DNA from 3 places in the Pseudomonas sp. NPDC090752 genome. Region 1 is predicted to be linked to each of the others. Evidence: riboswitches for the same ligand, from Rfam matches in the RefSeq annotation. Region 1 holds a riboswitch; each other region holds the start of a gene.
What was found. Region 1 has a riboswitch for cobalamin ahead of cobW (cobalamin biosynthesis protein CobW). Riboswitches for the same ligand answer to the same signal wherever they lie in the genome.
Positions count from the first base shown of each region.

Region 2: linked by a shared signal. The riboswitch ahead of ACZ6YA_RS21445 (TonB-dependent receptor) and the one ahead of cobW (cobalamin biosynthesis protein CobW) in region 1 are both predicted to bind cobalamin.
Region 3: linked by a shared signal. The riboswitch ahead of ACZ6YA_RS21435 (ABC transporter substrate-binding protein) and the one ahead of cobW (cobalamin biosynthesis protein CobW) in region 1 are both predicted to bind cobalamin.

Region 1 is NZ_JBVJLI010000008.1:83,298-93,911, forward strand. It holds gene ACZ6YA_RS13075 (response regulator) at 1-455, opposite strand, end outside; gene ACZ6YA_RS13080 (DUF1272 domain-containing protein) at 676-918, opposite strand; gene cobM (precorrin-4 C(11)-methyltransferase) at 985-1,737, opposite strand; gene ACZ6YA_RS13090 (cobalamin biosynthesis protein) at 1,760-2,170, opposite strand; gene ACZ6YA_RS13095 (CbtA family protein) at 2,170-2,880, opposite strand; gene ACZ6YA_RS13100 (CbtB domain-containing protein) at 2,890-3,075, opposite strand; cobalamin riboswitch at 3,183-3,405, opposite strand; cobalamin riboswitch at 3,562-3,771, shown strand; gene cobW (cobalamin biosynthesis protein CobW) at 3,871-4,938, shown strand; gene cobN (cobaltochelatase subunit CobN) at 4,942-8,703, shown strand; gene ACZ6YA_RS13115 (ATP-binding protein) at 8,705-9,706, shown strand; gene ACZ6YA_RS13120 (vWA domain-containing protein) at 9,742-10,374, shown strand; gene ACZ6YA_RS13125 (hypothetical protein) at 10,489-10,614, opposite strand, start outside.
Region 2 is NZ_JBVJLI010000018.1:101,752-109,180, forward strand. It holds gene ACZ6YA_RS21445 (TonB-dependent receptor) at 1-1,592, opposite strand, end outside; cobalamin riboswitch at 1,704-1,909, opposite strand; gene ACZ6YA_RS21450 (ABC transporter ATP-binding protein) at 1,955-3,103, opposite strand; gene ACZ6YA_RS21455 (ABC transporter permease) at 3,123-3,932, opposite strand; gene ACZ6YA_RS21460 (ABC transporter permease) at 3,939-4,856, opposite strand; gene ACZ6YA_RS21465 (ABC transporter substrate-binding protein) at 4,853-5,878, opposite strand; gene ribBA (bifunctional 3,4-dihydroxy-2-butanone-4-phosphate synthase/GTP cyclohydrolase II) at 6,187-7,308, opposite strand; gene ACZ6YA_RS21475 (DUF1330 domain-containing protein) at 7,387-7,429, shown strand, end outside.
Region 3 is NZ_JBVJLI010000018.1:90,547-101,160, reverse strand. It holds gene ACZ6YA_RS21440 (acetyltransferase domain-containing protein) at 150-1,316, shown strand; cobalamin riboswitch at 1,345-1,541, shown strand; gene ACZ6YA_RS21435 (ABC transporter substrate-binding protein) at 1,652-2,662, shown strand; gene ACZ6YA_RS21430 (FecCD family ABC transporter permease) at 2,662-3,678, shown strand; gene ACZ6YA_RS21425 (ABC transporter ATP-binding protein) at 3,675-4,463, shown strand; gene ACZ6YA_RS21420 (pseudoazurin) at 4,481-4,915, shown strand; gene ACZ6YA_RS21415 (OprD family porin) at 4,912-6,249, shown strand; gene ACZ6YA_RS21410 (hypothetical protein) at 6,376-6,678, opposite strand; gene ACZ6YA_RS21405 (GNAT family N-acetyltransferase) at 6,784-7,284, opposite strand; gene ACZ6YA_RS21400 (hypothetical protein) at 7,415-7,894, shown strand; gene ACZ6YA_RS21395 (UV damage endonuclease UvsE) at 7,958-8,971, shown strand; gene ACZ6YA_RS21390 (ParA family protein) at 9,086-9,862, shown strand; gene ACZ6YA_RS21385 (DUF2946 family protein) at 9,940-10,350, shown strand; gene ACZ6YA_RS21380 (TonB-dependent receptor) at 10,413-10,614, shown strand, end outside.

The DNA of each region.
Region 1 (10,614 bases):
AGCACTTCCATCTCACGGTTGGACAGGCTGCCCAGGCGTGTCGGCTCACTGTCCAGCGTATTGCTGTTGACTGCCATCTGCGGGAAGGTGGAATAGCCCTTGACCAGGGCCTTGAGCGCAAAGACGACGGCGTCGAGGTCTTCGCTCTTGGTCACGAATGCGCCAATACCGGCATCCAGGCAGCGGCGTACATACAAGTCGGTGGCCTGGCCGGTCAGTACCATGATCTTGGGCGAATGCTCGAGCTGCTGCAGGCGTTTGATCACCTCCATCCCGTCGAGACCAGGAAGGCCGATGTCCAGGACCACGACGTCGGGTTGCAGCTTGCGTGCTACCTGCGCCACTTCGCTGCCGTTGTCGACTTCACCTATGACTTGAAAGCGCTCGCGCTCAAGCAGCATGCGTACGGCAAATCGAACGGTTGAGTGGTCATCGACGATCAGCACGGTTGTCATGAGGATAACTCCTGTCGGAATGTGGGCCGTTTCCCTGGGCTAATCAGGAATACGTCTGCAAGATCTTTCTGCAGCGCAGCACGATACGTCCATTCCGACGCCTTGGTAATGGCGAGTATAGATCCGTTGACTAATGAGGTTGGCGTTGTCGAAAAATCCTACAAAAATGCCTGAAAACAGGCATCTTCGGGTTGAATTCGACGTCACTTGCAATGATTGGTTACTTACAGCCAGCGTGGGGTTTCAGGACGCGCTGGGTCGAAGCAGGATTGTTACTCAAGGACTGGCCGACGCGGGGGGGGCGAGCAAGCAACTGGCCGGAGCAGTTGGGGCAGCGACCATGGAAGTGAGTGTCGGCACAACGGCGGCAGAAGGTGCATTCGAACGAGCAGATCAGCGCATCAGGGCTATCGCCCGGCAGATCGACATTGCAGCATTCGCAATTAGGGCGTAGCGCCAGCATGGGCATGACTCCAGTCCGTGGTTAGGAACCTGGAGTCTGCTCCGGCCATTGGCTGCTTGGCAACGGTTAGTCGCCTGGCCGATAGAGGTGCGAATGTCCGGCGCGATACAAGGCAGAGGCGGTGAACGGCGCGTCACCCAGCACGTGCCCGACGAGGATCAGTGCCGTGCGACGAAAGCCTTTGGCGCCAACCTGTTCGACGATATCGCCGAGGGTGCCGCGCACCCAGTCCTGGTCCGGCCAGGTCGCGCGGTGCACCACGGCCACAGGGCAGCCGCTGCCGTAATGGGGCAATAGTTCGTCGACGATCCGTGCCAGGTGCTTGACACCTAGGTGGATGGCCAAGGTGCTGCCATGCCGGGCAAGGTCGCCCAGTTGCTCCCCGGCTGGCATCGGCGAGCTGTCGCCGTAACGCGTGAGGATGACGGTCTGCGCTACTTCCGGCAGGGTCAGCTCGCAGCCCAGCAAGGCGGCGCTGGCGGCGGTGGCCGTGACCCCGGGGATGATCTGGTAATCGATACCCTGTTCGCGCAGGTGGTGGATCTGCTCGCCGATAGCCCCATACAGACTGGGGTCGCCACTGTGTACGCGGGCCACGTCCTGGCCTTTTGCATGCGCTGAGCGCATGGCGTCGATGATTTGTTCCAGGTGCAGTTCGGCACTGTTGATGAGCGTTTCGGCCTGATGGCCTTCGAGTACGGCGGCGGGTACCAGGGAGCCGGCGTATATGATCACTGGGCATTGACGAATCAGCCGTTGCCCCTTGACCGTTATCAGTTCGGGGTCACCGGGGCCGGCACCAATGAAGTAGACCGTCATGAGAAATCCTTGGATGTTGCGATTAATCGCCGCAGGCGAGGGCGAGGGTGGCAGTGCCGAGCGTCTGCCGTGTCACCCGAAGCGTGACACGGCCGTGATCAAGATGCGCCAAGGCCAGCGCTGTGCTCTCCGCAACGCCCCAGCAGCCACTGTGGGCGAAGGCTTTCGCGGAGCGGTGGCTGAGCAGGGGCTCGAACGCCTGCAGCTGGTTGGCCTCGAATATAACCAACGGCAGGTTGAGGCGTTTGGCAAGTTGTTGCAGGCCACGCTCGTCGGCTTTCAAGGCGATGCTGGCGATGCCCTGCAACGCAGACAGCGCCAGACCATGGCGGTCCAGCGCTTGGCGCAGCAGGGCGTCGAGCGCATCCGCCGGGCAGCCTCGGCGGCAACCGAAGCCGGCGTACAGCGCCACCTGCGGCTGTTCGCTGGCCATCAGGCCTGGCTTGAGCGGCGATACAACCAGGCACTGAGCAGTCCCAGGGCCAGCCAGAAGGCGGCATTGGTCAGCCACGAAGCGATCTTGAACTGAGTTTCCAGGGCTTCAGGGGCCAGGCTTGCGTGGACATCGGGCTGTGGTGCGCCAATGACATGGGGCATCACCAGCAATGCCACGCCGAGCGCCTTGAGCAGCCAGTGCCGGGCAAACACCAGCAGCGCCAGGCCGATGGCGGTGCTGGCAGCGGTACCGATCCACCAGCTCTGACGCAGGCCGAGGTCGGCGGCGGCAGTGCCGGGCAGCTCAGGCGGCAGTCCCAGAGTGGGCGCCAGGCAGAACACGGCGAAGCCGGCCAGGCCCCAGAGCGCGCCAGTGCTGACTCGGTTGGGCTCGCGCAGGCTGTACAGGGCCGCGAGAATCAGCGCAAAGCCGACGGCGACGACCAGGTTGCCACCGGTGGTGGAGAGGATGCGCTGCCAGCCGTCTTCCGGCGACCAGGCCTCTTCGCTGTGTTCATGCCCGGCTGCATGTTCATGGGCAACGGCTGCTTCACCGTCATGGCTGTGCTGCTCGACGGCAGGCGCCGCCGACTCGTAGGTTTCCGCCTGCAGAATCAGCGGAGCCACCCAGAAACTTTGCAGCAGGGTGAGCAGCAAGGCTGCAAGCAGGCCGCTGAACCCGGCGGTGCGGGCAATGCGCTTGATCATGGGGCGGTCTCAGTGGCAGGGGAAGGCGGCGCTGTGGCGGGTGTCGTGCGCGGCATTGTGCACGGCTTCGAGGTGCGAAAAACCGGCGAAGTAGACCAGGCACAGGCCCAGCAGGCTGGCGGCGGCGGCGATGACCACGCGCTGGCTGAGGGTGACGGGAGTGGCGATAGCGTGCTTGGTGCTGGTGATGGGCATGACGCGTTCCTCTGCTTTGCTTTTGTATGGGCAACGGGGCACAGGCGAGCGCGACAACCCCGGGCTTGAATGGCCCAGGGGAATGCGACAGCGCCCGCCCACCGCGGGGTGTTCATGAACGCCAGGCCGGTCTCCGGGCTTGCGAGGAGGAGCAGGGCTCCTGGTAAAGCGTCACCTTCCCATGCCGTACTGCGTGGCACAGTGGTCCAGACGTTTCACTCGCTTACCGTTGCGGGGGCAGCACCGGGTTTGTCGCGCCCTGGTGAGGGCTTGCGACGCACCGGTTTCCCGTTTCACCCCCGTGGGGGCACCTGAACGCGAGGTGTAAGGAGAGCACGGGGGAGGGTTTGCGTCAATTGGTGAGGTGGTGTGTAGTGTTCGCTTGAGTTTTATGTTGCTCTTGAGATCGAGCGCCGCCCGCGCGGCGCTCGATCTCAGGGGCAGCACAAATCTCAAGCCATGAGTTGACCAGCCACCACCCCCCGCGTAGCCTTGCCGCTTCGAGGTTCTTCGGCCACGCCGAAGCTAAGACGGGAACGCGGTACAAGCCGCGGCTGCCCCCGCAACTGTAAGCACCGAAACGGATCGACACAGCCACTGCGCCCTGGCGCGGGAAGGCGTCATCCCGCCAGCCCCTGTTCAATGAGGGGGCGCAACGGTGCAAGCCAGGAGACCTGCCTCGTGACGTTTTCGACTTTCAACCGGGCGGGGTGATCCGGTGGCGAACGAGCCCGGCCACCTGGCCCGCGGCTTTCGTCCCGCATGCCCGCGCCATCCTGCCAAGGGCAACGCGACATGAAAACACTGGCCAAGCTCCCCGTCACCATCGTCACCGGCTTCCTCGGCTCGGGCAAGACCACCTTGCTCCGGCATATGTTGGACAACGCCCAGGGCCGCCGCATCGCGGTCATCGTCAACGAATTCGGTGAGCTCGGCATCGACGGCGAAATCCTCAAACAGTGCAGCATCGGCTGCACCGAGGAAGAGGCCAGCGGCCGGGTCTATGAGTTGGCCAACGGCTGCCTGTGCTGCACCGTTCAGGAAGAGTTCTTCCCGGTAATGCGCGAGCTGGTGGCGCGCCGCGGCGACCTCGATCACATCCTCATCGAAACCAGCGGCCTGGCCCTGCCCAAGCCGCTGGTGCAAGCCTTCCAGTGGCCGGAAATCCGTAACGCTTGCACGGTTGATGCGGTCATTACCGTCGTTGACAGCCCGGCCGTAGCCGCCGGCACCTTCGCCGCCTATCCGGACCAGGTCGACGCCCAGCGCAAACTCGACCCCAACCTGGACCATGAATCGCCCCTGCATGAGCTGTTTGCCGATCAGCTGGCCAGCGCCGACCTGGTGGTGCTGAACAAAGCCGACCTGATCGACGCCGAGGGCCTGGCCAAAGTGCGCGCTGAGGTTGCCGAAGAACTGCCGCCTGCGGTCAAGGTGATCGAAGCCAGCAGCGGGCGCTTGCCGCTCGAAGTGCTGCTGGGCGTGGGCGCGGAGTCGGAGGCGCACATCGATGGCCGCCGTACTCACCATGATTCGCACCACGACGGCGACGATCATGACGACCACGACCATGACGCCTTCGATTCCATCTCCATTGACCTGCCTGAGGCCGACGAAGCCCTGTTGCTCGATGCGCTGACGCAGTTGGTGGTGGAGTTCGGGATCCTGCGCGCCAAGGGCTTCGCGGCCATCCCCGGCAAACCGATGCGCCTGCTGGTACAGGGCGTGGGCACCCGCTTCGACAAGCACTTCGACCGCGCCTGGCGTAGCGACGAGCCGCGCATCACGCGCCTGGTGCTGATCGGCCAGGACCTGGATGCCGTGCAATTGGAAGCGCGCCTGCGCCAAGCCCTGGGCGCCTGACCCATGCACCTGCTGCGGACCCAGCCCGGCGGTTTCGTGCCGGACGACAGCATCGCCGACCTCGGCCAGACGCCCGCCGAACTGGTGATCCTCTGCAGCGGCGATTCGCACCTTGCATTGCTCGCTGAAACTGCCGAGCAACTGCCGGATGACTACCCCAGCCTGCGCCTGGCCAACCCCATGCAAGTGCAGAACCATGCCTCGGTCGACCTGTACATCGACGAGGTACTGCGCCATGCCAAGGTGATCCTGGTGTCGTTGCACGGCGGCGTCGGTTACTGGCGCTATGGGGTCGAGCAATTGGTCGAACTGGCCTCGCGCGGGGTGCAGTTGATCCTGGTGCCGGGTGACGACCGGCCCGACCCCGAGCTGACCGGCCTTGGCACGGTCACTGGCGAGCCGGCCGAGCGCCTGTGGCATTACTTGCGCCAAGGCGGCAAGGCCAACGCGGTCAACCTGTTCAAGTGCCTGGCCAATCAGTGGCTGGGCCGTGATTACAGTTGGGATGCGCCGCAGCCATTGCCACGCACCTCGATCTACCACCCGCACATACCCGCTGCCGCCCTGGAGGACTGGTACGCCCAATGGCACCCGGAACATCCGGTGGCGCCGTTGCTGTTCTATCGCTCGCACCTGCAGGCGGCCAACACCGCGTTCATCGATATTTTCTGCGAACGGCTCCTGGCCGCCGGGCTCAACCCGCTGCCGATCGCCGTCGCCAGCCTCAAGGAAAGCACCTGCCTTGAGCAGGTTGAAACTTGGCTGGACGAAGTGGGCGCCGAGGTGCTGATCAACACCACAGGCTTTGCCCTGTCCAGCCCGGAACGCCCCAACCTGCGACCGTTCCGGCGCGACATACCGGTGCTGCAGGCGATCTGCGCGCAGGACAACCAACCCGGCTGGGAGGCTAGCGAGCAGGGCCTGGGCGCCCGCGACCTGGCGATGCACATTGCCTTGCCTGAACTGGACGGGCGCATCATCACCCGCCCGGTGAGTTTCAAGGACATGGCCTGGCGCAGCGAGCGCAGCCAGTCCGATGTGGTCTGCTACCGCGCCCACCCCGAGCGTATGGACTTCGTCGCCGAACTGGCGCGGCGCTGGGTCGAATTGGCACGCCTGCCCAATGGGCAGAAACGCGTGGCGTTGGTGCTGGCCAACTACCCGACCCGTGATGGACGCATCGGCAACGGCGTCGGGCTGGATACGCCTGCAGCGGCCCTGAACATCCTCAAAGCCCTGCAAGCTGAAGGCTACCCGCTGGCCGAACTGCCAAGCAGCGGCACGCAACTGATCCACCAGTTGCTTGGCGGTGTCACCAACGATCTTGAACACCTCGACCAGCGCCCTTGCGCGCAAAGCCTGAGCCTGGCGGATTATCAGGCTGCCTTCGACCGCCTGCCCGAAGCTAACCGCCAGGCCGTGCTGGAACGTTGGGGCCCGCCCGAGCAGGACCCGATGTACCGCAGCGGCCGTCTAATGGTCGCTGGCCTGCGTTTTGGCCTGACCTTCGTCGGTATCCAGCCGGCGCGTGGCTATCAGGTCGACCCCAGTGCCGTCTACCACGACCCGGACCTGGTGCCGCCGCACGGCTACCTGGCGTTCCATTTCTGGCTGCGCCATGCCTTCGCTGCCGATGCGGTCATCCATGTCGGCAAGCACGGCAACCTGGAGTGGCTGCCCGGCAAGGGCGTCGGCCTGTCTGCCCAATGCTGGCCTGATGCGCTGCTGGGCCCGCTGCCGAATATCTATCCCTTCATCGTCAACGACCCGGGCGAGGGTGCCCAGGCCAAGCGCCGCACCCAAGCGGTGATCATCGACCACCTGATGCCGCCGCTGACCCGTGCCGAAACCTACGGGCCACTGCGCCATCTAGAGCAACTGGCCGACGAATTCTACGAAGCGCAGATGCTCGACCCACGGCGCGCCCGAGAACTGCAGGGCGACATTCTTGACTTGGTGAAGGCCAACCACATCGACCGAGAACTGCAGCTGGAAGGCCAGTTGGATGATGCCGACGTGTGGCTGCCGCGCCTGGATACCTACCTGTGCGACCTCAAGGAATCGCAGATTCGAGACGGTTTGCATGTATTTGGCGAGTCCCCGCAGGCACGTCTGCGGATCGACACGTTGCTGGCACTGCTGCGAGTAGAGCGCGGCGATGGCCGGGGCGGCAATGCCAGCGTGCTGCGCACGCTCGCCAAGGCCCTGGTGCTGGGCTTCGACCCGTTGGACTGCGATCTCGGGCAAAATTGGGCTGGCCCGCGCCCAGCGCTGCTGCAAGCCATCAGCGAATCAGCATGGCGCACCTGCGGTGACACCCGCGAGCGCCTTGAGCTATTGGCGCTGCAGGTTATCGAGCAAGCGCTGAACGGTAGCCTTCAATTGCCCGTCGAGACTCACTGGCAGCCAGTACACGAGGTAATGCAAGCCTTATTGGACCAAGTTGCGCCCAATCTTGACGCTTGCGGGGCGGCTGAAATCAATGGACTGCTTGCAGCCCTGGCCGGGCGCTTCGTGCCGGCCGGCCCCAGCGGTGCACCTAGCCGTGGACGCCTGGATGTGCTGCCCACCGGCCGCAACTTCTATACCGTCGATGTACGCAACCTGCCCACCACCACGGCCTGGCGCCTGGGTTTCGCTTCGGCCAACCTGATCCTTGAGCGCCATCTCCAGGACCACGGAGATCACTTGCGCCAACTCGGTCTCTCGGTATGGGGCACCGCGACAATGCGCACAGGTGGCGATGACATCGCCCAGGCCATGGCGCTGATGGGCGTGCGGCCGGTGTGGGCCACCGGCAGCCAGCGCGTCGATGACTTCGAGATCCTGCCGTTGAGCGTGCTCGATCGCCCTCGGGTGGATGTAACCTTAAGAGTATCGGGCTTTTTCCGCGATGCCTTCGGCAACCTGATTCGCCTGTTCGATGCGGCCGTTCAGGCGGTAGCGGCGCTGGACGAACCGGATGATGCCAACCCCCTGGCCGCGCGGGTGCGCAGCGAACGTGAAGCCTTGCAGGCGCAAGGCGTGGAGGCTGAGCAGGCTGCACGCCAGGCCGGTTGGCGTGTATTCGGCGCCAAGCCGGGCGCATACGGTGCCGGGGTGCAGAATGCCATTGATGGCCGCCTGTGGCACAGCCGTGACGACCTGGCCGAGGTGTACCTCAATCATGGCGGCTATGCCTATGGCGCCAGCGACGAAGGCACACCCGCGCGGGCTCAGTTCGCTCGGCGCCTGGGTCAAATGCAGGCGGTTCTGCAGAATCAAGACAACCATGAGCACGACTTGCTCGACTCCAATGACTATTACCAGTTCCAGGGGGGCATGCTGGCCGCTTCCGAGACCTTGTCGGGCAGCGCAGTGGCCAGTTACCACGGCGACCACAGTCAGGCAGACCGGCCGCGCATCCGCACCCTCAAGGAGGAACTGAACCGCGTCATCCGCGCGCGCGCCCTGAACCCCAAGTGGATCGACGGTGCCAAGCGACATGGCTATAAAGGAGCGTTCGAACTGGCGGCGACCGTCGACAACCTGTTCGCCTTCGACGCGACCACGCACCTGATCGACGACCATCATTACCAGTCGCTGGCCGATGCCTACGTGCTCGACCCGGCGACCCGCACTTTCATGCGCGAGCACAATCCCGAGGCCCTGCGTGACCTCACCGAGCGCCTGCTGGAGGCCCAGCAGCGCGGCCTCTGGGAAGCCCCCGGTGAATACCGCGAAGCCCTGGAAGAGCAATTGCTCGACGGCGAGGAACAGGCTTGAAATGAGTGAACCCGTACAATTTCCGCTGGCGGCCGTGGTCGGCGCCGAAGACCTCAAGCTGGCCTTGTGCCTGACCGCCATCGACCCGAAGATCGGCGGCGTCCTGATCGAGGGGCCGCGTGGCATGGCCAAAAGTACCCTGGCCCGCGGCCTAGCTGACCTGCTCGGCGAAGGGCCGTTCGTGACGTTGCCACTTGGCGCCAGCGAAGAACGTCTGGTCGGCACGCTCGACCTCGATGCCGCGCTGGGGCAAGGCAAGGCGCAGTTTTCACCGGGCGTGCTGGCCCAGGCCGATGGTGGCGTGCTGTATGTCGATGAGGTCAACCTGCTGCCCGACACATTGGTCGATCTGTTGCTGGACGTCGCTGCCAGCGGCACCAACCGCATCGAGCGGGACGGTATTTCCCATCGGCACAGTGCGCGCTTCGTTTTGATCGGCACCATGAACCCTGAAGAAGGCGAATTACGCCCACAACTGCTCGACCGCTTCGGCCTGAACGTGGTGCTCGAAGGATTGCCGGCACCCGCCGCGCGTCAGCAGATCATTCGTCGTCGTCTGGCCTTCGACACCGACCCGCAGGCCTTCTGCGAGCAATGGGCCCAGGCCCAGGCGCAGTTGCGTGAGCGCTGCCAGGCGGCACGCCAGACCCTGGCGGCAATCGCCTTGGACGACCAGGCCCTGGCCTGGATTACCGAGCGCTGCTTTGCAGCCGGGGTCGATGGCCTGCGTGCCGACCTGGTCTGGTTGCGTGCCGCCCGTGCCCACTGCGCCTGGCGCGGCGGCGAGGCCATCGAAGAGGGCGATGTCGATGCGGTGGCGGAGTTCGCCCTACGCCATCGCCGCCGGGAGTCGCCAGCAATCGAACCGCCCTCGCCGCCACCTCAGGCAGGCGGAATGGATGCGCCGGACCAGGGCGGGCAGGGCGATTGGGGCGCGCTGCCTGCACAGCCAGTAGCCAGCGGCGCCCGGCGCGAGGTGCCGAACTGGGCAAAAAAGCCCTGAGCATCCGCCCACCCGGCAGCAAGGTGGCGGATGCCATGCCCCGAGTCGGCAATGTGCCTGGCGCCAGCCGTGGACGCGCGCGCGCGGCGCAAACGGGGCGGGTGGCGTGGCTTGCGACCCTGCTCAACGGGCGCCCGCGCCTGCGCCAGGACCTTTGCTGGCAGCAGCGCCGGGCTCAGGCTGGCGAATTGTGGCTGATCATTGTCGATGCGTCAGCGTCCACCAGGCGCCACCAGGCGCTGGCACAGAGCAAAGGGTTATTGGCCGAGTTGTTCGATCAGGCCTATCGACAGCGCGCTCGACTGGCGCTGCTGACCGCCAGTGGGGGCGCGCCTCAGTGGCAGCGTCATGGCTTGAAAGCCTCAGCCTCGCTGCAGCCTTGGCTACACGCCTTGGGTGCCGGAGGCGGCACTCCGTTGATTGCTGCCCTGGAGCAAGCCCGGCGTTGGTTGCAGACGCGACAAAAGGCCCACCCTCAGGAATTGCAGCGTTGCCTGGTGTTTACCGATGGCCGATTGCAGCGTTGGCGTGCCGTGCAGCCCATGCCCTGCGCGACGGTATTGGTAGACATGGAATTGGCGCCAGTTCGGCTGGGCCGGTCGCGGCAATTGGCCGCAGAGTTACTAGCCGATTACCAGCATCTTGAGCAATTCAGGATAAAGGACTAAGCCACTTCACGAGGGCTGCCGCGACACTATGTCGCAATTGAAAAGTTGCCTAAAGGGCATTGGAGAAGTTGCAAAGGTGCGTGCTCGGCACGCACTTGCAGGCAACCATTGATATTACTTGGGCATCGACCAAGGTTGCAGGTCATAGCCTTTCTGACACAGTTCGGCACGCACTTCCTCGATCAAACTGGCCCATTGCGCCGGGTCGGAATAGATATGCGAGGACACCTGCTTGCTGCC
Region 2 (7,429 bases), on a different contig from region 1:
CACTCGCCGCGACCGTCCCAGAAGCGCTGCTTGAGGCCCAGCTCAGTCTGCTTCGACTCGGTCAGGTCGTAGTTCATCTGCGTCGGGCTGAGGCTGACCAGGTTGTTCACCCCGTCCTCGCTGGTGGAATACTGGCCGTACAGCGACAGGTTGTCGGTGGCTGCGAACACCAGCCCGGCGCGCCAGTTGCCGCCGTTCAGGCTGCGGTCGCTGCGGGTGTCGTTGATGAGGTTGTCGCGGTCGATGTGGTTCTGGTCGCGCCGCACGCCGGTCACCAGCGACAGGCGTTCGGTCAGCTGCAGGCGGTTTTCGGCGAACAGGGCGAAGGTGTGGGTAGTGGACAGGGTTTGCGGGCGTGTCGGCGAGTCGCTGTGGAAATACCCGGGTGCCGGCTGCCACGGGTCGATGTAGTCGCCGCCAACATCGTTGTATGGCGAGTTGCTGTCGACGTTGAAACGCACCTTGTTGTACTCGGCGCCGACCACGGTCTTGCTCGCCAGGCCGAACAGCGAATGGTCGAAGGTGAAGGTCTGGCGGTCGCCGATCTGCTCCTGGTTGTGCTTGATTTCCAGGTAACTCTGGCGCAGCAGCTGCTCGCGGTCGGCGTCCCAGCTGTAGTCCTCGGCGTTGCGCCAGTGACGGCGGCTCTTGATGTAGTAGAGCTGGTTGCTGGTGCTGAGTTGGTCGTTGATCGTCCAGTCGGTGGTGAAGCGGGTCCACTCGTCATGGTAGCGCTGCACATCGTTTTGAATGTTGTAGTTCTTCTTGCGCAGGCTGCTGCGGTAATGGCCATCGATCAGTGGCGTGCCATAGTAATTGGCCGGCTCGGCATCGCCGCGCTCGTGGGCCAGGGTGAAGCTGAGGTCGTCGCTGGCGTCGAAACGCAGTGCGGCGCTCAGGGCCAGGCTGCGCGAGTCGGTGCGGTCGACCCAGCCGTTGCCGGCCTGCTGGTTGAGGGTGAGGCGATAGCTCAGGCGTTCGCTGAGGCTGCCGCCGCTGTCCAGGCCCAGTTGCTGGCGGTCCCAGGAGCCGTAGCCCAGGCGCAGGTGGTTGCGGATGTCGCCGCTGAAGGGCTTTTTCGGGATCACGTTGATCACCGCACCGGTGGCGCCTTCGCCATACAGCACCGAAGCCGGGCCGCGGATCACATCGATGCGCTCGACCATCCACGGGTCGACCGGGAAGGTCTGGGTGCCGGCACCGGTATACAGGCGCGCGCCGTCGAACAGCGTCATCACCGAGCCATGCCCGGTAAAACCGCGTGCCGAAAGGCCGGTGCCGCCATCGCCGGGGCTGCCGACGAAGGTGATGCCCGGCGAGCGGGTCACGGCGTCCTGCACGGTGAGGTTGTTGCGTTGCTGGATCTGCTCGGCAGTGATCGTGCTGGTGCTGGCCGGTGTCTCCAGGGCACTGAGGTTCAGCCGTGAGCCGGCCTGGGTCGGCGTGGCAAGGTCGACCTGGTGTGCATCGAGGGTGTCGGTGATGGCCGTGGAAGGCAGCGCCAGCACGGTGTTGTCATGGTCATCGGCCAGGGCTGGCAGGGCGACGGCCAGGCAGGCCGCCAGGGGGTGGAGCTTGAGGGAACGGGACATGTCTTTCCACTAACAGCAGGAATGAATGGATCCCGGTGGAAAACACGCAAAGGCACAACCACGCACGCAGGCGCGCACGCGGATACCGGCCTGCGCCCGCCCACCGCGGGTTGCCAAGTGAAGCTTCAGGCCGGTCTCCGGGCTTGCGAGGGTCAGGACGCCTTCACCTTCCCATGCAGGCGCACAGTGGTGTGTCGAAGGCCTCACTCGCTTACCGTTGCGGGGGCAGCGCCGGACTTGTCGTGAACCACGACGCACCGGCTTCCCGTTTCACCCTGCGCACGGCGGCGCAGGACACCTGAAACTGGCGCGCATCTGACCATTGGTCGGGGCGCGCGTCAATCATTTACCTGCCGTGACGGTCAGTGTGCGCCGGCCGACTTGCTCAGGTCGCTTTCCGCCCACTCGGTGTAGATGCACGCATCGGCCACCGCCCAGCGGACCTTCACGGTATCGCCAGGCTGCATCGGCATGCCGGCAGCCGACAGTGCTTTCACCGTCAGTTCGGTGCCGCCTGGAGTCATCACGTGGCAGGTCTGGCTTTCGCCGAGGAACAGCACTTCGCCGACCTTGGCGACGACTTCGTTCCAGCCCGCGGGCAACGGTTCGCGCGCGGCCTGCTCGGTGGTCAGGGCCAGGGCCTTTTCCGGGCGCACCATGATCAGCGCGTCCTGCCCGGCCGCCAGGCCTGGGGTCAGGCGGATCGCCACCGGTTGGCCTTCAAAGCTGCCGGCACCATGACTGCTGGCCTTGATGCGCAGGAAGTTCGAGTTACCCAGGAACGAGGCGACGAAGGCATTCGGCGGGTTCTGGTAAAGGTCGTAACCGGTACCCAGGCCAACGATCTTGCCGTGGCTGAAGATGGCGATGCGCTGGGACAGGCGCATGGCTTCTTCCTGGTCGTGGGTCACGTAGACGATGGTGATGCCCAGCCGGCGGTGCAGCTGGCGCAGTTCATCCTGCAGGTCTTCGCGCAGCTTCTTGTCCAGCGCGCCGAGCGGCTCGTCCATCAGCAGGATGCGCGGCTCGTACACCAGCGCTCGGGCAATCGCCACGCGCTGCTGTTGGCCACCGGACATCTGCGAGGGCTTGCGGTGGGCGAATTTCTCCAGTTGCACCAGCTTGAGCATGGCGTCGACCCGCTTGTTGATCTCGGCGGCGCCGAGCTTGCGGATGGCCAACGGGAATGCGATGTTGTCGCGCACGTTCAGGTGTGGGAACAGCGAGTAGCGCTGGAACACCATGCCGATATCACGCTTGTGCGGCGGCACGTTCACCAGCGACTGGCCTTCGACCAGGATCTCGCCGCTGCTGGGGGTTTCGAAGCCGGCCAGCATCGACAGGGTGGTGGACTTGCCCGAGCCGCTGGAGCCGAGGAAGGTGAGGAACTCGCCGTCCTGGATCTCAAGGTCCAGGTTGTCCACGGCGGTGAAGTCGCCGTAGTGCTTGTTCAGGCCGCGCAGGCTGACTAGGGTCTGGCTATGCGCGTTGTCTTTGATCACTGCACTCATTGTTGTTTTCTCCGCGCAATCAAGCGTTGACTTCGGTGCGCCGGCGTAAGGCGGCGGCAATGACCATGACCAACAGCGACAGGCCGATCAGCAGCGTCGAGGCGACGGCGATTACCGGGCTCAGGTCCTGGCGCAGGGTGGTCCACATTTTCACGGGCAGGGTTTGCAGGTCGGGGCTGGCCATCATCACGCTGAGCACCACCTCATCCCACGACACCAGGAAGGCGAACAGGCCGCCGGCGATCATCCCCGGGCGAATCGCCGGGAAGGTCACCTTGAAAATTGCCTGCAGGCGCGAAGCGCCGCAGATCACCGCGGCATCCTCGATCGACTGGTCAAACAGCTTCAGCGAGTTGATGATCGAGATGATGGTGAAGGGCAGGGCGACGATCACATGGCTGACCACGAAGGCGAACAGCGTGCCGGTGTAGCCCAGCTTGAGAAACAGCGCGTAGACCGCAACGGCGATGATCACCAGCGGCACGATCATCGGCATGGTGAACAGCCCGTAGAGCATCTCGCGGCCGGGGAAACGGCCACGCACCAGGGCAAATGCGGTAGGCAGGCCCAGCAACACGGCGGCGATGGTCGTCAGCACGGCCACCTTGAGGCTGGCCAGCGCAGCATCCATCCACTCAGGGTTGGCGAAGAACTGCACATACCACTTGAAGGTCCAGCCCGGTGGCGGGAATACCAGCCACTGCGACGAGCCGAACGACAGCAGGATGATGAATACCACCGGCAGCAGCAGGAACGCCGCGATGACCCCGGTGGTCAGGTACAGGCCCGTGCGCAGCGGGCGGCCCATGGCATTGGGAGACAGAAGCATGGCGGATTACCTCGCGTTGCCGACCGGGGATTCCGGCTGCAGCTTCAGGTACAGGTAGAAGAGCACCAGGGTGATCACCACCAGCAGTGCGGCGGCGGCGCTGGCCAGGCCCCAGTTGAGGAACGACTGCACCTGCTGAATGATGAATTCGGGCAACATCATGTTCTGCGCGCCGCCGAGCAAGGCCGGGGTGACGTAGTAACCGAGCGACATCACGAACACCATCAGCGCACCCGAGAACAGCCCCGAGCGGCACAGCGGCAGGAACACCTTCCAGAAGTTGGTCCATGGGCTTGCACCGCAGATCGAGCCGGCCTGCAGCACCATTGGGTCGATGGCGTGCATGGTCGCCTGCAGCGGCAGCACGATGAACGGGATCATGATGTAGCTCATGCCGATCACCACGCCGGTCAGGTTGTGCACCATTTCCAGCGGCGCATCGATGATGCCCATGGCCATCAACGCCTTGTTGATCACCCCCGAACTCTGCAGCAGCACCAGCCACGAGTAGGTGCGCGCCAGCAGGCTGGTCCACATCGACAGCAGCACGATGTTCAACAGCCAGCGGCCCCAGCCGTTGGGCACCAGGGTGATCGCCCAGGCCAGCGGGAAGCCCAGCAGTACGCTGATCAGGGTGACCACACCGGCCACCGAGAAGGTGTTGAACAGCACCCGTGCATAGGCCGAGTTGGCGAACAGCTGCTCGTAGTTGCCCAGCCCCGGCACCGGCTCCAGCACCCCGCGCAGCAGCAGGCCAATCAGCGGGGCGAAGAAGAACAGGCCAAGGAACAGCAGGGCCGGCAGCAGGTTACGGCTGCCTTTCCAACGCCGGCTCATGGGTTCGCGCCGGGGTGCGGTTTGCGGGGCGCCGGTGCCCGTGGGGGCACCTTGCGCGTTCTGCAGGGCGTTGATGGCGACTTTCATTTGACCAACCACTCATTCCAGCGCGCAGCGATGGCTTGGCCGTTCTTCGCCCAGTAGGCGAAGTCCAGCGTGACCTGGTCCTGGGCGTAGGCGGTCGGCAGGTTCTGCGCCAGGTCCTTGTCGAGCTTGGCGACGCTGTCGACGTTGACCGGGGCGTAGGCGGTCTTGTTGGCGAACTCGGCCTGGCCTTCGGCACTGCTGGCATTGGCCAGGAACTTCATGGCCGCGTCCTTGTTCTTGGCGCCTTTGGGGATAACCAGGAAGTCGGCCATGACCAGGTTCTGCTTCCAGCTCACGCCCACCGGCGCGCCATCTTGCTGCAGGGCATAGACGCGGCCGTTCCAGAACTGCCCAAGCGAGGCTTCACCGGAGGCCAGCAGTTGCTGCGACTGGGCGCCACCGCCCCACCAGACGATGTCTTTCTTGATGGTGTCGAGCTTCTTGAAGGCGCGGTCCAGGTCCAGCGGGTAGAGCTTGTCGGGCGTCACGCCGTCGGCCAGCAGGGCCAGTTCCAGCACACCGGGGCTTGGCCATTTGTACAGGGCGCGTTTGCCGGGGTAGGTCTTGGTGTCGAACAACGCGGTCCAGTCCACCGGCTTGTTGGCGCCGAGCTTGCCTTCGTTGTAGCCGAGCACGAACGAGAAGAAGAACGAGCCGACGCCGTGGTCGCTGACGAAGCGTGGGTCGATCTTGTCGCGTTTGATCTGGTTGAAATCGAGGGGTTCGAGCAAGCCTTCGCTGGCGGCACGCAAGGCAAAGTCGGCTTCCACGTCGACCACGTCCCACTGCACGTTGCCGCTCTCGACCATGGCTTTGAGCTTGCCGTAGTCGGTCGGGCCGTCCTGGACGACTTTGATGTCGGTCGATTTAGTAAAAGGTACGGCCCAGGCTTCTTTCTGGGCGTCCTGGGTGGTCCCGCCCCAGCTGACGAAGTTCAGGCTGTCGGCGGCCTGCACGGCCTGACAGGCCAGGGTCAGCAGGCTGGCGGACAGCACTGCGGTTACACGTTTGCTCAACAGCATGGTTACGCCCTCGTTGCTTTTGTTATTCGAGGCGGGGCTTTTTGGGCGCGCCCGCCAACAGTATTCGGGGAGCAGCTAAAACAAAGTGTCAGTGGCCGTTCTTGAGTGTAGGTGCCGGCCTGCAATTTTAAGGTCTACGGGATATCATATTATGGTATTCCAAACTTTTGGCAAGAGGATAAGGCGACCGGCCATCACTAATCTCTCGACCCTGCTTGGCACACTGTGGGAGCGGGATTGCCCGCGAAGGCGTCGGTGGATTCACTGCCGCCTTCGCGGGGCAAGCCCGCTCCCACAAGTGCCCCGTTTCAGCTCAACATCCCGGGCTCGAACGGGATGCTTTGCACCACCTCCAACTCATACCCCGCCAACCCCGCATACTTGAGCGGCGGCCCCAGGTGGCGCAGCTTGCCCACACCCAGGTCCTGAAGAATCTGCGCGCCGGTACCGACTTCCGAGTACACCTTCGACTGCCCGCGCTGGTAAGGCCGCACGGGCTGAGTCAGCTGCGGTACACGCTCGAGCAGCGCCTGGGAGGATTCGTGGTTGGCCAGAATCACCACCACCCCGGCGCCTTCCTCGGCAACCCGCTGCAGCGCCGCCCACAATGTCCAGTTGGCCGGCCCGGCATATTCGGCGCCGACCAGGTCGCGCAGTGGGTCGATCACATGCACGCGCACCAGGGTGGGCTGCTCGCGGCGGATATCGCCCATGACCATGGCCATGTGCACGCCGCCTTCGATACGGTCCTCGTAGGTGACCAGGCGGAAGGCGCCATGCACCGTCGGCAACTCGCGCTCGCCGATGCGCTTGATGGTCTGCTCGGTGCTCAGGCGGTAGTGGATCAGGTCGGCGATGGTGCCGATCTTGATGCCATGTTGCGCGGCGAACACTTCCAGGTCCGGACGGCGGGCCATGGTGCCGTCATCGTTGAGCACTTCGACGATCACCGACGCCGGGGCGAAGCCGGCCAGGCGCGCCAGGTCGCAACCCGCTTCGGTGTGGCCGGCGCGGGTCAGCACACCGCCTTCGCGGGCGCGCAGCGGGAAGATGTGGCCAGGCTGTACCAGGTCTTCAGGGCGGGCGTCAGCCGCCATCGCCGCCGCCACGGTGCGCGCCCGATCGGCGGCGGAGATACCGGTGGTGACGCCAGTGGCGGCCTCGATCGACACGGTGAAGGCGGTGCTGAACACGCTGCCGTTGGCCGGGACCATCTGCTCCAGGCCCAGGCGCTGACAGTGGTCGTCGGTCAGGGTCAGGCAGATCAGGCCGCGCGCTTCGCGGGCCATGAAGTTGATGGCCTGGGCGTCGCAGCGCTCGGCGGCGATCAGCAGGTCGCCTTCGTTTTCCCGATCCTCGTCGTCCACCAGCAGGACCATCTTGCCTTGCCGGTAGTCCTCGAGGAGTTCTTCGATGCTGTTGAAAGCCATGCTGCACGCTCACTGTGGTCGGGTGATTATTATGGTATACCATCATACATAAATAATTCGGCAACAGGAGAGCAGCGGATGAAAGCGTATTGGATCGCCCACGTGGATGTGACCGACCCGG
Region 3 (10,614 bases), on a different contig from region 1:
CTGAACGCGAGACAGTGGAGATCCTGTGGGAGCGGGCTTGCCCGCGAAAGGGCCAATATGAACAACACAAAAACAACTTTCATACTCAAATGAAATAGTTATAAGATAACGTTTCATTTGACATTCATTCCTGCCTGCGACCCTCTTCCATGACAAGCGCCGCCGCCACCCCCACCCTGCTCACCCAGCGCCTGCAGAGCATCGACGCCTTGCGCGGCCTGGTGATCCTGTTCATGCTGCTCGATCACGTTCGCGAGACGTTCTTCCTGCACCGCCAGGTCAGCGACCCGATGACCATCGACGCCACCGACCCGACACTGTTCGCCAGCCGCACCCTGGCCCACCTGTGCGCACCGGTGTTCGTGCTGCTGACCGGCCTGTCGGCCTGGCTGTACGGCGAGAAGTACCAGGGCCGCAGCGATGTCTCGGCGTTCCTGTTCAAGCGCGGCCTGTTCCTGGTGGTGCTGGAGTTCACCCTGGTCAATTTCGCCTGGACCTTCCAGCTGCCGCCCAGCGTGATCTACCTGCAAGTGATCTGGGCCATCGGCGTGAGCATGATCGCCCTGTCACTGCTGGTGTGGTTGCCACGCCCTGCCCTGCTGGCCGTTGGTGCCGCGATCATCGCTGGCCACAATTTGCTCGATGGCCTGCACTTCGGCGTGGAGTCGGCCATGCATGTGCCGTGGGCGATCCTGCATGACCGTGGCTGGCTGGAGTTTTCCGATAGCCTGCGCCTGCGTACTTCCTACCCGGTATTGCCTTGGATCGGCGTCATTGCCCTGGGCTATGGCCTTGGCCCATGGTTTGCCCGCGGCACAGATGCGCAGAAACGCCAGAATCGACTGCTGCTGGGGGGCGTGATCGCCCTGCTGGGCTTCGTCGTACTGCGCATGCTCAACGGCTATGGCGAGGCGCCGTGGAGCGGCTACCCAACCTTCACGCAGACGCTGATGAGCTTCTTCAACATCACCAAATACCCGCCTTCACTGCTGTTCCTTACCCTGACCCTGAGCTGCGGCCTGCTGTTGCTGCGGGCCTTCGAACGCGCCGGGCAGGCACGCTGGATCAGCGCCCTGGCGGTGTTTGGCGCGGCGCCGATGTTCTTCTACCTGCTGCACCTGTACGTACTGAAACTGCTGTACCTGGCCAGCGTCGCCCTGTTCGGTCTGAATCACGGTGACTACTTCGGCTTCGATGGTATCGGCGCGGTATGGCTGAGCGCGGTGCTGCTGGCGCTGGCGCTGTACCTGCCGGTGCAATGGTTCGCCCGGCTCAAGGCGCGCCGTCGCGACATTACCTGGCTCAAGTACTTCTGATTTAGCGTTTTCACCCGGCGCCTGATGGTCTACCATGCGGGCCGCCGGTTTCCACCACGGAAATAATAGGGAATCCCAGGCCGCCCAGGCGCGCCAAAGGGAACTGCCCCCGCAACTGTAAGTGCCGAGTTCGCTCCATCGATGCCACTGGATGACTGATCCGGGAAGGCTGGAGCCGGACGACGACGCACCAGTCAGGAGACCTGCCGGCCAACATTCACCAACCGGCGGGGTGTCCGGGATTGGCCATCAGTGTTGCCCCTGCGCCCTGCAGGGGCTCGGCGATGCCTGTCCGTGCGTTCTTCCGTGAACTGTCCGATAGGAGATCGCCCCGCATGCTGCCTCGTTTCTTCACCTTGCTCGCCGGCCTGAGCCTCACCGGTGTGGCCCAGGCCGCCGCCACCCACTACCCGCTGACCGTGGACAACTGCGGCGCGCCGCAAACCTTCGCCCACGCCCCCGAGCGTGCGGTGACCATCGGCCAGGCCGGTACCGAGATGCTCTATGCGTTGGGCCTGGGCGAAAAGCTGGCCGGCACGTCATTGTGGTTCAACAACGTGCTGCCCGAGTACAAGGCACTGAACGACAAGGTGCCGCGCCTGGCCGACAACGACCCAAGCTTCGAAGCGGTGGTCGGCAAGCGTCCGCAGTTGGTGGCCGTGCAGTTCGAATGGATGGTCGGCGCCCAGGGCGTGGTTGCGACCCGCGAACAATTCACCGAACTGAAGATCCCCACCTACCTGCTGCCCTCGGATTGCGAAGGCAAGGACAACCTGGTCGGTGCCGACGGCACGCGCCTGCAGGCCTTCCAGGTCGACAGCATCTATAAAAGCGTCAGCCAGCTGGCTGAAATCTTCGACGTACAGGACCGTGGCGCCGCGCTGAACGCCGATCTCGAAGCCCGCCTGGACGCTGCCAAGCAGCAATTGGCCGGCAAGGACCTGAGCAATACCTCAGCGCTGTTCTGGTTCTCCAGCGCCGACCTGGACATCGACCCCTACGTCGCCGGCCAGCAGGGTGTCGCCGACTTCATGCTGCGTACCCTGGGCGTGCGCAATGTGGTCAAGTCCACCGAAGAATGGCCGACCGTGGGTTGGGAAACCCTCGCCAAGGCCAACCCGACCTGGCTGATCATCGCCCGCATGGACCGCCGCCGCTTCCCGGCCGACGACTACCAGAAGAAGCTCGAATTCCTCCACAGCGACCCGGTCACCCAGCACATGGATGCGGTGAAGAACAACCGCATCATCATCCTCGACGCCGACGCCATGCAGGCCGGCATCCGCCTGTTCCGTGGCCTGCAGACCCTGTCGACGGCCTTCGCCAGCGGTAAAGCGGCCCAGTGATGAAGCGACTGCTGCCCTGCACCGCCCTGGCCCTGGTCGCCCTGCTCGCCGCCTTGCTGGCAGGCACCGCGATTGGCGAAACCACGGTGTCGCTGCGCGTGGTTTTCCAGGTACTGGCCAATCACCTTTGGCAGGCCGGTTACCCGGTCGACCCGATCGACGCTGGCATCATCTGGAACTACCGCCTGACCCGCACCTTGGTCGCCGCGGCCTGCGGCGCGGGGCTGGCGACCTGCGGGGTGATCCTGCAGGCGCTGCTGCGCAATCCACTGGCGGAACCTTACTTGCTGGGCCTCTCGGCCGGGGCCTCGACCGGCGCCGTGCTGGTCGGCCTGCTGGGCTTGGGTAGCGCGGCGTTGAGCATGTCTGGCGGCGCCTTCGTCGGTGCCCTGGCGGCTTTCGGTCTGGTGCTGGTGCTGGCCCGCGCGGCCGGCCCGAGCAGCAACAACGCCCAGGTAATCCTGGCAGGCATCGCCGGTTCGCAACTGTTCAACGCCCTGACCGCCTTCCTCATCACCAAGTCGGCCACCGCCGAGCAGGCGCGCGGCATTCTGTTCTGGCTGCTGGGCAACCTCAGCGGCGTGCGTTGGCCGTCGGTGTGGCTGGCAGTGGCGGTGGCGCTGTTCGGGCTGGCGGTGTGCCTGTGGCACCGCCGTACGCTGGACGCCTTCACCTTCGGCGCCGATTCGGCGGCATCGTTGGGCATCCCGGTGCGCCGCAGCCAGTTGCTGCTGATCAGCTGTGCGGCGTTGGTGACGGCGGTGATGGTGTCCATCGTCGGCGCCATTGGTTTCGTCGGGCTGGTCATTCCACATGCCTTGCGTCTGTTGTTGGGGCCCGCCCATAGCCGCCTGCTGCCGGCCAGTGCCCTGGGCGGTGCGTTGTTCCTGATCGCTGCCGACATGCTGTCGCGCACGCTGATCCCCGGGCAGGTGATTCCCGTCGGTGTCGTCACGGCATTGATCGGCGCCCCCGTGTTCGCGCTAATTCTGGTTAGCCGCAGGGGGCGCGCATGACAGCCATGACAACCCTGCACGTTGCCCCGCTGGCCTGCCAGGGGCTAAGCCTGCAACTGTCGGGCAACCCTGTGCTGCGCGGTATCGACCTGATGGTCATCACAGGCGAAACCCTCGGCATCGTCGGGCCTAACGGCTCGGGCAAATCCTCGCTGCTGAAACTTCTGGCCGGGTTGCGCACGCCGCATAGCGGCAACGTGCAGCTGCTCGGCGAACCTCTCGCACGCCTGCCACGCCGACGTATCGCCCAAGCCTTGGCATTGGTCGAACAACAGGCCGACACCCTCGACGCGATCAGCGTATTCGACGCCGTAGCCCTCGGCCGCACGCCGTGGTTGTCGGCCCTGGCACCGTTTTCCAAAGACGACCACGCCATCGTCGAGCAGGCCCTGGCCGACCTCGATGCCGCGCACCTGCGCACGCGCATCTGGGGTTCGCTGTCCGGCGGTGAACGCCAACGCGTACACATCGCCCGTGCCTTGGCCCAGCGCCCACAAGTGCTGCTGCTGGACGAGCCGACCAACCACCTCGATATCCAGCACCAGCTGAGCCTGCTGCAGCAGGTGCAGGCGCTGCCGGTGACCACCCTGGTGGCCTTGCACGACCTGAACCAGGCGCTCACCTGCGACCGCGTGGCGGTGCTCGATCAAGGCCGCCTGGTTGCGCTCGGCAAGCCGCTGGAAGTCCTCACTCCCGAACGCCTGCTGAGCACCTTCGGCGTGCACGCCCGCTACCTCACCGACCCCTTCGACGGCGCGCGCATCCTGCGCTTTCGCGCCCCTTGAACCAGGAAGTTCCCGTCATGCTGTTGCGCTCCACCGCCCTGCTGCTCGCCAGCGCCCTGCTGCCCTTTGCCGCCCTGGCCGAAGTGCATGAAGTGAAGATGCTCAACCGCGGCACGGCGGGCGCCATGGTCTACGAACCGGATCACTTGCGCATCGCAGCGGGCGATACCGTGCGCTTCGTGCCGACCCAGAGCGGCCACAACGCGGCCAGCGTGCCTGGGTTGCTGCCAAACGGCGCCGAGGTGTTCAAGAGCAAACTGAACCAGCCGTACGAGCACACCTTCACGGTGCCAGGGCTGTACGGCATCCAGTGCATTCCGCACCTGGCGATGGGCATGGTGATGCTGATCCAGGTGGGCGAAACCGGTTCGACCGCACTACCTTCAGCGTTGCCGGCACGGGCGCAAGCGCGCTTCGCGGCGCAACTGCAGCAACTGGAGGCCGGGCAATGAGTCGTCTGCTGCTGGCCCTGCCGCTGCTGAGCCTCGCCCCCTTGGCGATGGCCGAGTCGGCGCAGTCGCAAAGCAATGGCCTGCTCGAAGACAGCACCTGGAGCATCCTCAACCGCACGGTGTTCGACCAACGTGACTACAAACACGGTGGGCGCAACAGCGCTGCGCGCAATGCCTACAAACCGCGCAGCGAACGCAATGGCCTGGCGGAGGAATGGGCCTACGGCCTGATGGGTACTTTCCAGTCCGGCTTCACCCAGGGGCCGATCGGAGTGGGCGTGGATGCCCACGCCTATCTTGGCGTACAGCTCGACAGTGGTGGCGGTCGTGCCGGCAAGGCCCGTTTGCTCGGGGTGGATAACGACGGTCATCCGAAGAACGAATACAGCCGCGGTGGCGCGGCGTTGAAGCTGCGCCTGTCCAACACCGTGCTGTCTTATGGTGAACAGCGGGTAAAAACACCGGTGTTCAGTTCGTCCGATAGCCGCCTGCTACCTGAAACAGCGACGGGGTTCTTCCTCACCAGCAACGAAATCGACAAGGTCAAGCTGGTGGCCGGGCACTTCAACGAAAGCACAGACCGCAACGCGTCGAGCCACGACCAGGGCTTCGTGGTGAACTACTCCAACGGCCGCCAGGGCACCACCTTCGACCTCGCCGGCGTGGTGTGGAACCCCAGCGCCGCCTTCAGTGGCAGCCTGTACTCCTCCCGCTACGAGGACACCTGGAACCAGCACTACCTCGGCAGCACGATCACCCACGCCCTGGACGACCGCCGCAGCCTGAGCCTGGACCTCAACCTGTACCGCACCACCGACACTGGCAAGGCCCTGTCCGGGCGTATCGACAACACCACCTGGAGCCTGGTATCGCGTTACAGCCAAGGCCCGCACAGTTTCAGCCTCGGCTGGCAGCAGGTGGATGGCAACACCCCGTTCGACTACGTGACGCGTGGCGCGATCTTTATTGCCAACGCCGTGCAGATGTCCGACTTCAATGCGCCGAACGAGAAGTCCTGGCAGGCGCGGTATGACTTGAACATGGGCGCGTATGGCGTGCCGGGGCTGAACCTGACGGCGTTGTATGTGCGCGGGTTCGATATTGATGGGACGCATGTGGACCCCACTGGTGGGTATGCGTACCTGGGGTATGGCAAGGATGGCAAGCATTGGGAGCGGGACCTTGAGGCGCGGTATGTGGTGCAGAGCGGCAAGGCCAAGGGGACCACGTTCTCGATCAGGCATAACGTGCATCGCGGGGATACGGCGCAGGCGGAGCTGGATGGGGATCAGATCCGGTTGGCGGTGGAGTGGCCGTTGACGGGCGGTTTTTGAAGCTAAATAAAACCTGTGGGAGCGGCTTCAGCCGCGAACACCGGCGAAGCCGGTGCCATCCACCGTGTCGCCAGCTTCGCGGCTGAAGCCGCTCCTACAGCTCAATTCAGGCCAGGCACTTAAGTACTAAGCCACCCCCCACTCCCGCCGTTCCTGATCACTCATCGCCGCCACCACATCAGCAAAGGTATCGTTGAATTCCGAACTGACATTCCTATGCTCCTGATAGTTGGTCAGCAGATACCGCTTCACCGTCCTCGGCCACTTGCGCTCGTGGTGCGCCGCATTGATGATGCCCTTGGCATCGTGGTAGGACGACTTGGGCCATAACTCGCTTAATCGCCGTTCAAAATCGCCGAAGCTCCAGCTGTCGGTTCGGCACTCGAACTCATCGAGCAGTTGCAGTTTGTACAGTGCAAGATGGGCCATGTGGATTCCTTCTTCGTCATCGCCAAAGACCCGAAGGTAAGGAAATGGTCGGCTGTTGGAAATGAACAGGGTGTCCAGGCTAGCGGCTGAACAACTGGAAAATTCCTACGCCACCGGCCACTGCTCCATGTGCGTAGTGCGCCACACAGGATCATCTTCAATATCGGTCACCACGAACCCCTGCCGTTCCCAAAACCGGATCGCCCCAGGCAGAAAAGGGTGCGTGTGTAGGTACAGGCATTCGGTGCCGGCCCCCACGGCATGTTCACGCAACGCTGCAAACAGTGCAGCGGCCAAGCCGTGGCGGCGGTATTCGGGAAGCACGAACAGGCGCACGATTTCGACTACACGCTTGCCGTGGTAATCGAGTTGGCAAAAGCGATGGTCGTACGGCAGGTAACCGATGGCAGCGACTAATCGGCCTTGATCACGGGCTTCGAGAAAGTGCCCTTCGCCATCCAGATAGGTTGCCTCGAAATGGCTCAGGTCTTTGGGCAACGGCGAGTTGGCGAGCAAGGGGAAAAGCGCACGGCGGGCGCTGTCGACGAAGTCTACGACTTCGGCCACGGCCTCACGGCGGGGCGATTGGATGATCCAGTTCGGCATGGGGCTGTCAGCATGGCGTAGGCAAAGGTGCCCCTACCCTACAGCACATTTCTTAGTGCTGGTATGGCTCGCGGGCATCGGCCCGACCTCGCTATAATCCCCACCTGAATCGCGCGCCCAAGGCCACCCCATGCCCCGCATCCCGAAGTTGCTGCTGCCCCTGCTGTTCACCGCCGCCCTCACCGCCTGCGACCAGAAGCCCAGCCGCGAAGAGCAGATCCTGGCCAACCTGCCGTTGCAGGAAGCCTACGAGCACAACATCGAACGCATGGCATCGCTGCTCACCCGCACTCACCCACAACTGGCCGAAGACACCATCCGTGGCGTCCTGCGCAAGCACCTCACGGTCGAGGACCAGCGCCAGGACCTGTTCAAGCTCTATAGCGAGAAGAACTTCAGCGACACCGAGTTCGCCACCATCGTCGAGGTCACCCGCGACCCGGCCAAGGCCAAGGCACTGGAAGAGACCGAAGACGGGCAACGCTTGAGTGAAAAACTCACCCGGCTGATGCGCGAGACCGCGCGCGATGAAAAGGCCCAGGCGTTGGCCAAGCAACGTCTGCAACAGGTGGAAGACGAGCTGAACGTACTGGAAAGCGCCGGATCCTGACGTTTGATTGATCGTTCGGTTGCATGCGCAGTCCAACGCTCATACCCGCTCCCGGAGACCACCATGCCCCGCCTGGGCTTTGCCTGCATGTACCGCCACCCGCACCGCAGCCTGTCGATCAAGGCGCTGGAAACCATCGAGCGTACGTTCAACCCGCGTACCACGACGCTGCGCTGGTTGTCCGGGGCAAGCTCGGAAGCGGCCCGCGCCAAGCTCTTCGAGTTGGTACAGCACAACCTCGATGCCCAGTTACGTCTGCTGGGGTATGTTGCCGAGCTTCCCGCCATGCTGCGCATGGTGCGCCTGAGCAGCGACCTGCTGCCGCTGTACAGCCACCCCAGCGTTGCGCCTGTCTACCAAGACAGCGAATTCCAGGCGCTGATGATCAAAGGCTTTTCGGCCATAGGTGATTTCGCCCGCAACACGGACATCCGCCTGTCCATGCATCCCGGTCAGTACTGCGTGCTCGGTTCAGACCGTCCTGACGTGGTGGAAAACAGCCTGGCCGAGTTCGAGTACCACGCCGACATGATCCGCATGATGGGGTTCGGCCAACGCTTCCAGGACTTCAAGTGCAATATCCACATCGCCGGGCGCCTGGGCGCGCCAGGCATTCGCCACGTGTGGCCAAGGCTTTCGCAAGTGGCGCGCAATGTGATCACGTTCGAAAACGACGAAAAGACCTACGGCGTCGATGACTGCCTGTCGTTGGCAGACCTGGCGCCGGTAGTGCTGGATATCCACCATTGCTGGATCCACGAAAGCGACTACATTGATCCGAACGACCCTCGCGTCGACAGGGTCATCGACAGTTGGCGCGATGTACGCCCGACCATGCATTACTCGCAGCCCCCTGAGCATCTTCAGACCCTGGGTTTCGATGCCGAAGCCAAGCTGACCATCCCCGCCCTGCTGGAAAAAGTGAACAAGCGCGACCTGTACGCGCACAGCGCACAGATGTGGAACGACTGGACCAACCGCTATGCGCTACAGTTCAGCGACCGCTTCGACATCATGTTCGAGGCCAAGGACAAGAACCTCGCCACGCTAAATTTTTACGAGCGCTACATCAAATAGCCGTGCTAGAGGGCTAGAAAGCAGTTTGTAACAAGCCTTGTCATAAAACTGTCGTCTTTCGGTCATAGGATTGACCCCAACCTGACATTTCCCTTCTTCATGGATGAGCGTCTCATGCGTCGTGTGGTTTTCAATCAGAAAGGTGGCGTCGGCAAATCGAGCATCGCGTGCAACCTGGCCGCAGCCAGTGCCGCCGAGGGCTATCGCACGCTGCTGGTCGACCTCGATCCCCAGGCCAATGCCACCTACTACCTCACCGGCCTGACCCACGACGCCATCCCCGCCGGCATCGCCGATTTCTTCCGCCAGACCTTGTCGCCGGTTACCGCCTCGGGCAAGAAGCACCGCGTGGCCATCACCGAAACCCGCTACAGCAACCTGCACCTGATCACCGCCAGCCCCGACCTCAGCGACCTGCAGAGCAAGCTGGAGAGCAAGTTCAAGATCAACAAGCTGCGCAAGCTGCTGGTGGAGCTGGGCGAGGACTACGAGCGGATCTATATCGATACCCCGCCTGCGCTCAATTTCTACACTTTCAGCGCACTGGTGGCCGCGCAACGCCTGCTGATCCCGTACGACTGCGACAGCTTCTCGCGCCAGGCGCTGCACTGTGTGATGGCCGAGGTCGAGGAGCTGCGCCAGGACCATAACCCGGCGCTGCAGGTGGAAGGTGTAGTGGTGAACCAGTTCGCCGGACGCACTGCGTTGCACCAGACCCTGGTCGATCAGTTGCGCGCCGAGGGCATGCCGGTGCTGCCGGTGTACCTGAGCAGCTCGATCAAGATGCGCGAATCGCACCAGGCGTCGGTGCCCTTGGTGCACCTGGCGCCAAAGCACAAACTGGCCCTGGAGTTCGTCAACCTGCTGGATGCGCTGGAACGCGCCGCCTGACCTGCGACAACCTGTCGCGCTGCACGTAGGCCGAGCGCGACTACCCTACCGTTCATCCGGGTGATAGATTCGCCGGCATGAAAATCACCCGGCACACTCGCTCGCTGACTGCCTGGACGCTCTATGCCAGCGTCCTGTTCAGCCTGTTGCTGTGCGGTTTGCATCATGGCCAGATGGGCGGCCTGCGCCTGGCCGGCTTGGAAGGTGGTTTTTGCTCGATCAACAGTGAGCACGGTGTGGCCATCGACCTGGATGGCGCCGGCGGCGACCAGCACATGGCCCAGCTCGACTGCCCAGTGTGTTCATCGTTCGGCCTGGCGGTGCCGCTCAGCAGCGGCGGCTGGTCCTTCGCTACCTCGAACACCATTGCCACCTCACCGATCGTCGTGCGCAGCTGGGCGCAACCGCCCCCACGTTATCAACGCCCTGCCCTCAACCCCCGCGCCTCCCCCGTCGCCTTCCCCGCAGCTGCCGATCATTTCGCCTGACCCGGCGCGCCTGCCTGCGTGCGCGTGGTCAGCCATGACCTTTGCGTGGAAGACATAACAACATGCTCCGCAATACCTCTCTGGTGCTCCTGATGAGCGCCTGCACTTACGCCTGGGCGGACGACACCGCCGTTGAACTCACCGCCACCACCATCGACGGCCAGCGCGAGGCGCCTTCTGGCGTGCAGCTGGACGAGCCGATCCGCACCGGCTCGCGCTTGGGCCTGACCGCCCGCGAAACACCCGCGTCGGTGAGCGTTTCCG